DNA from 4 places in the Kocuria sp. LHG3120 genome. Region 3 is predicted to be linked to each of the others. Evidence: riboswitches for the same ligand, from Rfam matches in the RefSeq annotation. Region 3 holds a riboswitch; each other region holds the start of a gene.

Region 1 (2,172 bases), on a different contig from region 3:
CCTTCCACTCGTGCTCGTGCCGGGCGTTGGCGGCCTCGAAGCTGTAGCCGCCGGCCCTGATGGAGAGCATGAGCTCCACCAGGTGCTCGAACCCGAGGTCCGTGGTGTGCGGGCCGTGCCAGGAGCCCCAGCACAGGTGGAAGCGGACCTGCTCCTCCGGGATGCCCTCGAGGGCATAGTTGAGGGCCTCGACCCGCTTGCGGGTGAACGCGAGGTAGTCCTCCACGCCGGGCTCGGGATTGACCTGGTCCCAGTTCTCCGCGATGGACGGGTCGTCGATCTGCACGATCAGCCCGGCGTCGGTGATCGCCCGGTACTCCTCGCGCATCACCTCGGCGCAGGCGGTCAGCACCTCGTCCTCGTCCGCGTAGTGGGTGTTCTCCAGCCGCGCGCACGAGCCCGGGGACAGCGCGGCGAGGTAGCCCTCGCTCGCGCCCGTGGCCTGCAGCCCGGCCTTGAGGTTGCGGATGTCCGCCTCCAGCGCCGCGTGGCCCGTGTACTCCAGCTTCCCGGTGATCTTCGGGAACGGCGCCTGCTTGCCCGTGGTGATGCCCGAGGAGGGGTCCGTGTACGCCTCGTGGAAGAGCCGGCGGTCCCGGCGGTCCCCGAAGCTCGTCAGGACCACCCTGCCGGGCGAGGAGCGCTGCGGCTCCTGCTCCCACAGGTCCACGTCGCCGGGGGTGAGGCCCGAGATCCGGGCGAAGACGTAGTGCCACCACGCGCCGTAGTCGACCTCCGCGGCCATGACGTGGCCGTACTCGCCGTCGTTGACCACGTCGATCCCGAGCTCGCGCTGTCGGCGGACCACGTCGACCACCGAGTCCTGCAGGAGCCGGTCGTACTCCGCCTCCGGGACGGCCCCCTTCGCCCGGTTGGCCTCGAGCAGCGCCGGGGTGCGCGGGAGGGACCCGGCGTGGGTCGTGCGGATGCGGTCGGCGCTTCGCAGCATGGGTCGTGCGTCCTTTCCATCGGTCCTGGCGGTAGCACCGGAGGCGGGACGGGGATGCCGTCGCCCGGGTTGCTGCGGCGTCGTCGAGCCAGATCTCTCGGCCGCTCTGGATGGTGACCCTGTCATCCAAGCGCACCCGTGCGCGCTGCGCCATTCGGCGCCCGGATGACGGACATGACGCCGTGTGACGCGACCCAGCGCGCACTCCCGGGAGGAGCTGTCCTTCGCGAACATGGCCTGGATCACATACCGTGGCGGTGATCCGTGCCCCTCACCCCGCGGGCACGACGGACCAGAGGAAGGACCCCCATGTCCCAGACGCCCCAGCAGCAGGACCTCGAGGGCCGCACGGCGCTCGTCACCGGTGGCGCGAGCGGCATCGGCCTGGCCGCCGCCTGGGCCCTCGCCGGCTCCGGCGCGCACGTGGTCGTGGCCGACGTCGACGAGGCCGGGGCGCAGCGCGTCGCGGACGAGCTCGGCGGCCGCGCGTGGGCCGTCGACCTGCTCGACACCGCGGCGCTCGCCGAGCTGAGCCTCGAGGTCGACGTGCTGGTCAACAACGCCGGCATCCAGAAGGTCGCCCCCCTCCAGGAGTTCGACCCCGCGGACTTCCACCGGATCCTGGTGCTGATGCTGGAGTCCCCGTTCCTGCTGGTGCGCGCCGCGCTGCCGCACATGTACGAGCGGGGCTGGGGGCGCGTCATCAACGTCTCCTCCGTGCACGGGCTGCGGGCGTCCCCCTACAAGAGCGCCTACGTCTCGGCGAAGCACGGCCTGGAGGGGCTGTCCAAGACCGTCGCGGTGGAGGGCGCGGCCCACGGGGTGACGAGCAACTGCATCAACCCCGGCTACGTGCGCACCCCGCTCGTCGAGAAGCAGATCGCCGACCAGGCGAGGGTGCACGGGATCCCCGAGTCCGAGGTGGTGGAGCGGATCATGCTCGGCGAGACGCCGATCAAGAAGCTCGTGGACCCGGAGGACGTCGGCAGCCTGGTCGCGTGGCTGGCCGGACCGCACGCGTCCATGGTCACCGGGGCCTCCTACACGATGGACGGCGGCTGGACGGCGCGCTGAGCCCGCCCCGAGCCGCGGCGGCGCCCTGCGGCGCCGCGTCCGGACGGCCCGGCGGCCCGGACTGACCTGGTGGTCCGGACGGTCCCGGTGGCCCGGACGGTCCGCTGCTGGTCCTGACGGACCGGCGGCCGGCCGGTCCGCCGCCGGTC
Region 2 (2,172 bases), on a different contig from region 3:
GGCGCCGAGGCCCAGCTCCACGAGCCGGCGGTGGGTCGCCAGCTGCAGGTCGGCGGCCGCAGACTCGAGCTCCTCGCGGGTCGAGCGCCCGGCCCAGTAGGCCTCCAGGGCCTTCTTCAGCTCGCGGCGGCGGCCGATCCGGGGGTAGCCGGTGATGGTGGCGGCGGGGAACGGGACAGTGGTCATGGTGGTCTCCTGAAGGGGTGTCGAGGGGTCGTGCGGAACGGTGGGTGGGCGCGTGCTCAGGCGGGGAGCAGAAGGTCCTCGAGCGCGACGGGCACGTGCGGGACGCGCGGGAGGTCCACGTGCTCCAGCAGGTCGAGCGCGGCCCCGTGCTCGTTGAAGGTGTAGAGGTGCAGCCCGGGGGCGCCGGCGTCCAGGGCGGCGCGGGCCAGCCGCGCCGCGAAGGCCACGCCGGCGCGGTGCCGCTCGGCAGGACCGGGCGCGTCCTCCAGCGCGGCGGCCAGGCCCGGGTGGGGCGCCAGGCCCGCCAGCCGGCACAGCGTCCGGAGCCGCCGCGGGTCGGTGACCGGCATGATCCCCGGGACGATCGGGATCGTCACCCCGGCCGCCCGCGCCGCCGCGACCAGGCGCTCGTAGCGCTGCGGGCGGAAGTAGACCTGCGTGATCGCGAAGTCCGCCCCGGAGCGCTGCTTGGCCAGCAGCACCTCGACGTCGTGCCGGAAGGACGGCGACTCCGGGTGCCGGGTCGGGTAGGCGGCCACGCCCACGGCGAGCCGGCCGGCCGCCAGGGCCGCGGTGTGGCGCTGCTCGACCTCGCGCACGAGCTCCACGAGCTCGCCGGCGTGCCGCAGCTCGCCCGGCTCGGCCCCCGGGTCGAGGTCGCCGCGCAGGGCCAGGACGCCCCGGACGCCGCGGCGGACCAGTGCGGCCACGGTCTGCTCCAGCTCGGCCCGAGTGCTGCCGACGCACGTCAGGTGGGCCAGGGGCCGCAGGCTCGTGCGCGCCAGGAGGTGGTCGAGCAGGGCGAGCGAGCTGTCCCGGCGCTGCTCGTCCCCGCTGTACGTCACCGAGACGTGGTCGGGACGGGTGGGCTCGAGCTCCTCGATGGTCCGCAGCAGCGTGTCGGCGCTCGCCGCGCTGCGCGGCGGATAGAGCTCGTAGGACAGGGACGGCGGCGCCGGCCGGGCGGTCGGGCGTGGTGTCACGTTCTTCCTCCAAGGGTCACCCCGAGGGAGGGCAGCAGCCGTCCCGGAGTGGACCCGGGAGGCTGCGACAGCTCCATCGGTCCTGGCGGGAGCACCGTTCCGCGCACCCCGTGGCGGGGGCGCGGATGGTTGCTGCGGCGTCGACGAGCCAGGTCTCTCGGCCGCTCTGGATAGATGCAGGACCCATTCCAGCGGCTGCCCCGCCGCGCTGCCAAGTGCGGGCGCCCAGAAGACGCCGGTGCGCCGACTGTGACGACCGCGGCGTCACAGGACGCAACACCGACGCGCGACGACGCACCGGCGACGACGCACCGGCGGCGAGGCCCATGAGGAGCGCAGGTCCGGGGCCGTCACGATCCGGTCTCGGGTCTTGCCGGGCCGGGGCGGGCGGCCTAGTCTTTGACAACCAACAGGTTGATCAAGGAATCAGTTGACAAACACCGTGGATCCCGGCGACGACGAGCTCGACAGGGCCTTCCTGGCCCTGGCCGACCCGGTCCGCCGCCGCATCGTCGCCCGGCTCAGCCGCGGACCGGCCACGGTCACCGAACTGGCGGAACCCTTCGCGATCTCCCTCCAGGCGGTCTCGAAGCACATCCAGGTCCTCGAGCAGGCGCAGCTCGTCACGCGCACCCGTGACGCCCAGCGCCGGCCCGTCCACCTGGACCCCGCACGGCTCGAGGCGCTCACCGCGTGGATCGACCGGTACCGGCTGGTCCGGGAGGAGCAGTTCCGCCGCCTCGACGCCGTGCTCGACACCCGAGCCGCGGACCGCGGCCAGCACACCCAGGACTGAACCATGGGACACGCACTGCACCTGACCGTCCCCGACGGCCTGCCCTTCATCGACTTCGAGCGCGAGTTCGACCACCCCGTGGCCGACGTCTTCCGCGCCCACGCCGACCCCGAGCTGTTCCGGCAGTGGATCGGGCCGCGCGGGCTGCGGACCCGGATCGACGGCTTCGAGTTCCGCCCCGGCGGCGCCTACCGGTTCGTCCAGCGC
Region 3 (2,172 bases):
CATCATGGCGTCCTTCGACGTGTTCGTCCACCCCGGCGAGTTCGAGACGTTCTGCCAGACGATCCAGGAGGCCATGGCCTCGGGGGTGCCGGTGGTCGCGACCGGCCGGGGCGGTCCCCTCGACCTCGTGGACCGGTCCCGCACCGGCTGGCTCTATCCCCCGGGCGATCTCGGGGCGCTGCGCGGGTACGTGGCGGATCTCCTGGGCGACGAGGCGAAGCGGGCCGCGTTCGGCGTCGCGGCGCACGCGGCGGTCCAGGGCCGGACGTGGGACGTGCTGGTCGGGCAGCTGCTCGAGCACTACGAGCGCGCCGTGGCGCTCTCGGCGCAGGGGCAGGGGCGCAGCCGCCGGCACCGCCGGGCCGTCTGAGGGCTACCGGCGGGCGGGGGACGCGTCCAGCACGGGCGCCCCGGTGCCGGCGTACCGCCCCGGCTCCGCGGTCAGCACGGTCAGCCCGTGGACCAGGGCCGTGGCCGCGGTGAGCCCGGCGAGCGGATCGGCCGCCCCCGTCGCGGCCAGCGCTCCCCACGCCCGGGCCACGGCGGCGTCCGCGGGGAGGACCCGGCCCGGGAAGCGCAGCTCGAGCTGCTCCGCCCACAGCGTCTCGTCGGGCCGCTCGGCGAGCAGCTCCCCGAGCACCGTGGCGGGCAGGAACAGCCGCCGGTGTCCGTGCCGGCGCAGGACCTCGGCCAGCTCGGGGCAGCGCTCCGGGGTGCGCACCCCCAGCAGCACGGAACGGTCCAGGAGGAGGTCCACGGCGGCGGGCCTCAGGCCGCGGCGGCGAGCTCCCCGCGGGCCGGAGCCAGCAGGAAGTCCACGAACTCGGTGCGGACCTGCACCACGCGGGCGTAGTCCTCGACGCTCATGGCGGAGACGCTGATCGCCGGGACGCTCGGCGCGGGGTCGCGGCGGGTCCCGTCCCCGGTGGCCGGGACGGCGTGGGAGGGCTGGGGGAACGCGCCCGTGCGGGCGGCGGAGTGGCGGGGGTCGGACATGACCGGGATCCTTCGTGCGCTCTTGCTCGCACCGGGTACCGCTGCTGCGGCGATGCGAGCCGCTTCGTCATCCGAACCACCCGTGAACATGGGGTTGGTGCCCGGTCAAGTCGGAGCTTGCCGACCGGGTCTCTTGAAGCTCTCCCCATTGAACCACATCGGCCGAACCGTGTCCGCGTGCGGCGACCCGGCCGGATCCGGTGCCCCCTCCTGTGCACAGGCCTTCCCCGGGGTGTCACCGCCCGGACATCTCGACGACACATCGTTGCGCTGGAATGGGTCCCGTAGTACCGGGGACGGCGCAGGCGACGGCCCCGCGCATTACGTTTCAGTGACACAACTCACGACTCGCTTGTCGAGGTGTCGGTGCCGCGGGGTAGCCTGAACCTGCTTCTCGAGATGCGGCGTCCACGCCCTCGGCCGGAGATCGACGATCCCCGGCGGAACCGTGGAGGGGCTCCGACCCGCTGCGCGCCAACCCGATGTTCCCGGGTGGATCGGATGACGAAGCGGCGGGCAACGCCATCGGATGCCTGCAAGAACGTCAGGAGAAAACATGACCATGTCCGAAGAAAGAACAGCCATCACCACCGACCAGCGCGAGGAGTGGATCGACGTGACCGTCACCGCCCTCCCCGATCTCCACCTCGTCCGTCTCACGTCGACCGACGGGGACGTGCAGGAGTACCTGAGCCCCGAGGCCGACGACCTGGCCGCCGCGGCGGAGCACACGGAGGGTACGGCGCAATGGTGCGCCAAGTACCGCCAGCTCCTCGTTCCCGGAGCCCTCGCGGCGACCGGACGGCATCCGTTCTTCAAGCTCCACCCCTCGTCCCTCCCGCTGTCGGCATAGCCGGCGGACAGGAGCGCACGGAGGCCGCAGCCCGTCGGGCTGCGGCCTCCGTCGTGCGGGAGGACGGTGACGTCCGGAGCGCCGGTGGGACCCGCGGGGTGCTCACTCGAGGCCGTAGTCCCCCGCCGAGCCCCAGCCGCCGCCGGCCTCGTCGGCGGAGCCGTCGAATCCCCACTCGGAGGCCTCGACCTCGAACGGCACGGAGACGTCCAGCTCGGCGTCGGAGACCCGGTTCACCACGAAGGGGTCCTCCGGCTCCTCCGCGGCGGGGAGCGGATCGGGAACGGTCACGGCGCTTCCTCCCGGTGCTGCTCGGCGGGTAC
Region 4 (2,172 bases), on a different contig from region 3:
ACCTCGAGCTCCTCGCCGAGCAGGCCCTCGAGACCCGCGCCGCGCTCGTGGCGACCAGCGGCACCGCCCAGGACGCCGCCCGGCTGGCCGGCCTCATCGCGGACGGGGCCGCGTCCGCCGGGGCCGGGGGATACCGCCCGGACGTCGTGCACGGGCCCGACGCCGCGTCCGCGGCCGCCGCCCACCCCGACGCCGACCTCGTGCTCAACGGGATCACCGGCTCCATCGGCCTCGCCCCCACGCTGGCGGCGCTGCGGGCCGGGCACCGGCTCGCCCTGGCGAACAAGGAGTCCCTGATCGCCGGCGGCGCCCTCGTCAAGGCCGCCGCCGCGGCCACCGGGGACCCGGACGCCCTGATCCCCGTGGACTCCGAGCACTCCGCGCTGGCGCAGGCGCTGCGCGGCGGCACCGCCGGGGAGGTGGACCGGCTCGTGCTGACGGCCTCCGGCGGGCCCTTCCGCGGCCGGTCCCGGGCGGAGCTCGAGACGGTCACGCCCCGGGACGCGCTGCGCCACCCGACGTGGGACATGGGCCTGATGGTGACGACCAACTCGGCGACCATGGTGAACAAGGCCCTCGAGGTGCTCGAGGCCCACCTGCTCTTCGACGTCCCCCTCGAGCGCATCGACGTGGTGGTCCACCCCCAGTCGGTCGTGCACTCCATGGTCCAGTTCGTGGACGGCTCCACCCTCGCCCAGGCCTCGCCCCCGGACATGCGCCTTCCCATCGCCCTCGGCCTGGCCTGGCCGCACCGGGTGCCCGGGGCCGCCCTGCCGTGCGACTGGACGCGCGCCACGGAGTGGACCTTCGAGCCCCTCGACCCGGTGGCGTTCCCCGCCGTCGAGCTCCTCAAGGCGGCGGGGGAGCGGGGCGGGACCTTCCCCGCCGTGTTCAACGCGGCCAACGAGGAGGCGGTGCACGCCTTCCACGACGGCCGGATCCGGTTCCCCGCCATCGTGGACACCGTCGAGGCGGTGCTGGGCGAGCACGACGACGACGGCCCGCTGGAGCTCGAGGCCGTGCTGGCGGCCGAGCGCTGGGCCCGCCGGCGGGCCCGCGAGGTCCTCGCCCGCTGACCGGGCCGGGCCCGGCCCCGCCGCACGTGCTAGTCTGTCAGGCGGATGACGAGTCCCAGCGTGCAGCCCTGGCTTGCTGGGCGGCAACCCTCTCCCGTAGTGGGGTGCCCCAGGTGAACCATCCGGCACCGGCCGACGACGGCCGGCGGCAAGTACGGTCCGACCGCGCACGCGCCCTCCGGCGCGCCCTCGACCGTGGCCGCCGGACCCGTTGGCCCCGGTGGAGACCTCCGACACCCCGGACCCACGGAAAGGCACCACATGCGATCGCAGCGCCTCCCCTTCCTCGCCCTGGCCACGACCCTCGGCCTCGCCCTCACCGCCTGCGGCGGCTCCGCCGGGGAGTCCTCCGGCGAGGGCGTGCTCGCCGACGACAAGGTCACCATCGGCGTGGTGGGCACCGACCCGACCCACGACGCCCTCCAGAGGGTGGCCGAGGAGCAGGGCATCACCGTCGAGTACGTCGACTTCTCCGACTACAACCAGCCGAACCCCGCCACCGAGTCCGGTGACGTGGAGATGACCTGGTTCCAGCACGTCCCGTTCCTCGCCGACTACAACAACGCGGCCGGCGGCTCCATCACCCCGATCGGCTCGACCTCGATCTACCCGCTGGGCCTGTACTCCAACCAGTACGACTCCGTGGAGCAGTTCCAGGAGGGCGACGAGATCGCGGTGCCCAACGACGCCGTGAACCTCTCCCGGGCCCTGCTCGTGCTCGAGGCCGCAGGTCTCGTGGAGCTGACCAGCGACACCCTCATCCCCACCGAGCTCGACGTCGACACCGAGGCCTCCACGGTGCGCGTCACCCCGGTCTCCGCGGAGCAGACGGTGCTCTCGCTCGACTCGGTGGCCGGCTCGGTCATCAACAACGACTTCCTCTCGCGGGCCGACATCGACCCGCAGTCCGCGCTCGCCCAGGACGACCCCGAGTCCGAGGGCTCCCGCGCCTACGTCAACCTCTTCACCACCACGGAGGAGCTCGCCGACGACGAGACCCTCCGGCAGGTCGCGGACCTCTACCACGAGCAGGCCGTGCTCGACGCCGAGATGGAGGAGACCAAGGACACCGCCGTGCCGCTGCAGCTGGAGCCGG

The links. A riboswitch is a leader RNA that binds a small molecule or an ion and turns the genes downstream of it on or off. The one in region 3 is predicted to bind S-adenosylmethionine.
Region 1: another riboswitch for S-adenosylmethionine. It lies ahead of ACP7CD_RS08290 (cobalamin-independent methionine synthase II family protein); the one in region 3 lies ahead of ACP7CD_RS12965 (hypothetical protein).
Region 2: another riboswitch for S-adenosylmethionine. It lies ahead of ACP7CD_RS10455 (methylenetetrahydrofolate reductase); the one in region 3 lies ahead of ACP7CD_RS12965 (hypothetical protein).
Region 4: another riboswitch for S-adenosylmethionine. It lies ahead of ACP7CD_RS08910 (MetQ/NlpA family ABC transporter substrate-binding protein); the one in region 3 lies ahead of ACP7CD_RS12965 (hypothetical protein).

What each region holds. Positions count from the first base shown of each region.
Region 1 covers NZ_JAFCWG010000003.1:288,477-290,648, reverse strand. Annotated here, with positions in the region: gene ACP7CD_RS08290 (cobalamin-independent methionine synthase II family protein) at 1-949, opposite strand, end outside; SAM riboswitch class I at 963-1,066, opposite strand; gene ACP7CD_RS08285 (3-hydroxybutyrate dehydrogenase) at 1,259-2,023, shown strand.
Region 2 covers NZ_JAFCWG010000004.1:303,675-305,846, reverse strand. Annotated here, with positions in the region: partial or broken gene metE (5-methyltetrahydropteroyltriglutamate--homocysteine S-methyltransferase) at 1-186, opposite strand, end outside; gene ACP7CD_RS10455 (methylenetetrahydrofolate reductase) at 243-1,169, opposite strand; SAM riboswitch class I at 1,240-1,346, opposite strand; gene ACP7CD_RS10450 (ArsR/SmtB family transcription factor) at 1,612-1,965, shown strand; gene ACP7CD_RS10445 (SRPBCC family protein) at 1,969-2,172, shown strand, end outside.
Region 3 covers NZ_JAFCWG010000006.1:116,107-118,278, reverse strand. Annotated here, with positions in the region: gene ACP7CD_RS12975 (glycosyltransferase family 4 protein) at 1-370, shown strand, start outside; gene ACP7CD_RS12970 (PIN domain-containing protein) at 374-757, opposite strand; gene ACP7CD_RS12965 (hypothetical protein) at 769-996, opposite strand; SAM riboswitch class IV at 1,010-1,135, opposite strand; gene ACP7CD_RS12960 (hypothetical protein) at 1,553-1,849, shown strand; gene ACP7CD_RS12955 (hypothetical protein) at 1,952-2,140, opposite strand.
Region 4 covers NZ_JAFCWG010000003.1:442,602-444,773, forward strand. Annotated here, with positions in the region: gene dxr (1-deoxy-D-xylulose-5-phosphate reductoisomerase) at 1-1,076, shown strand, start outside; SAM riboswitch class IV at 1,121-1,237, shown strand; gene ACP7CD_RS08910 (MetQ/NlpA family ABC transporter substrate-binding protein) at 1,338-2,172, shown strand, end outside.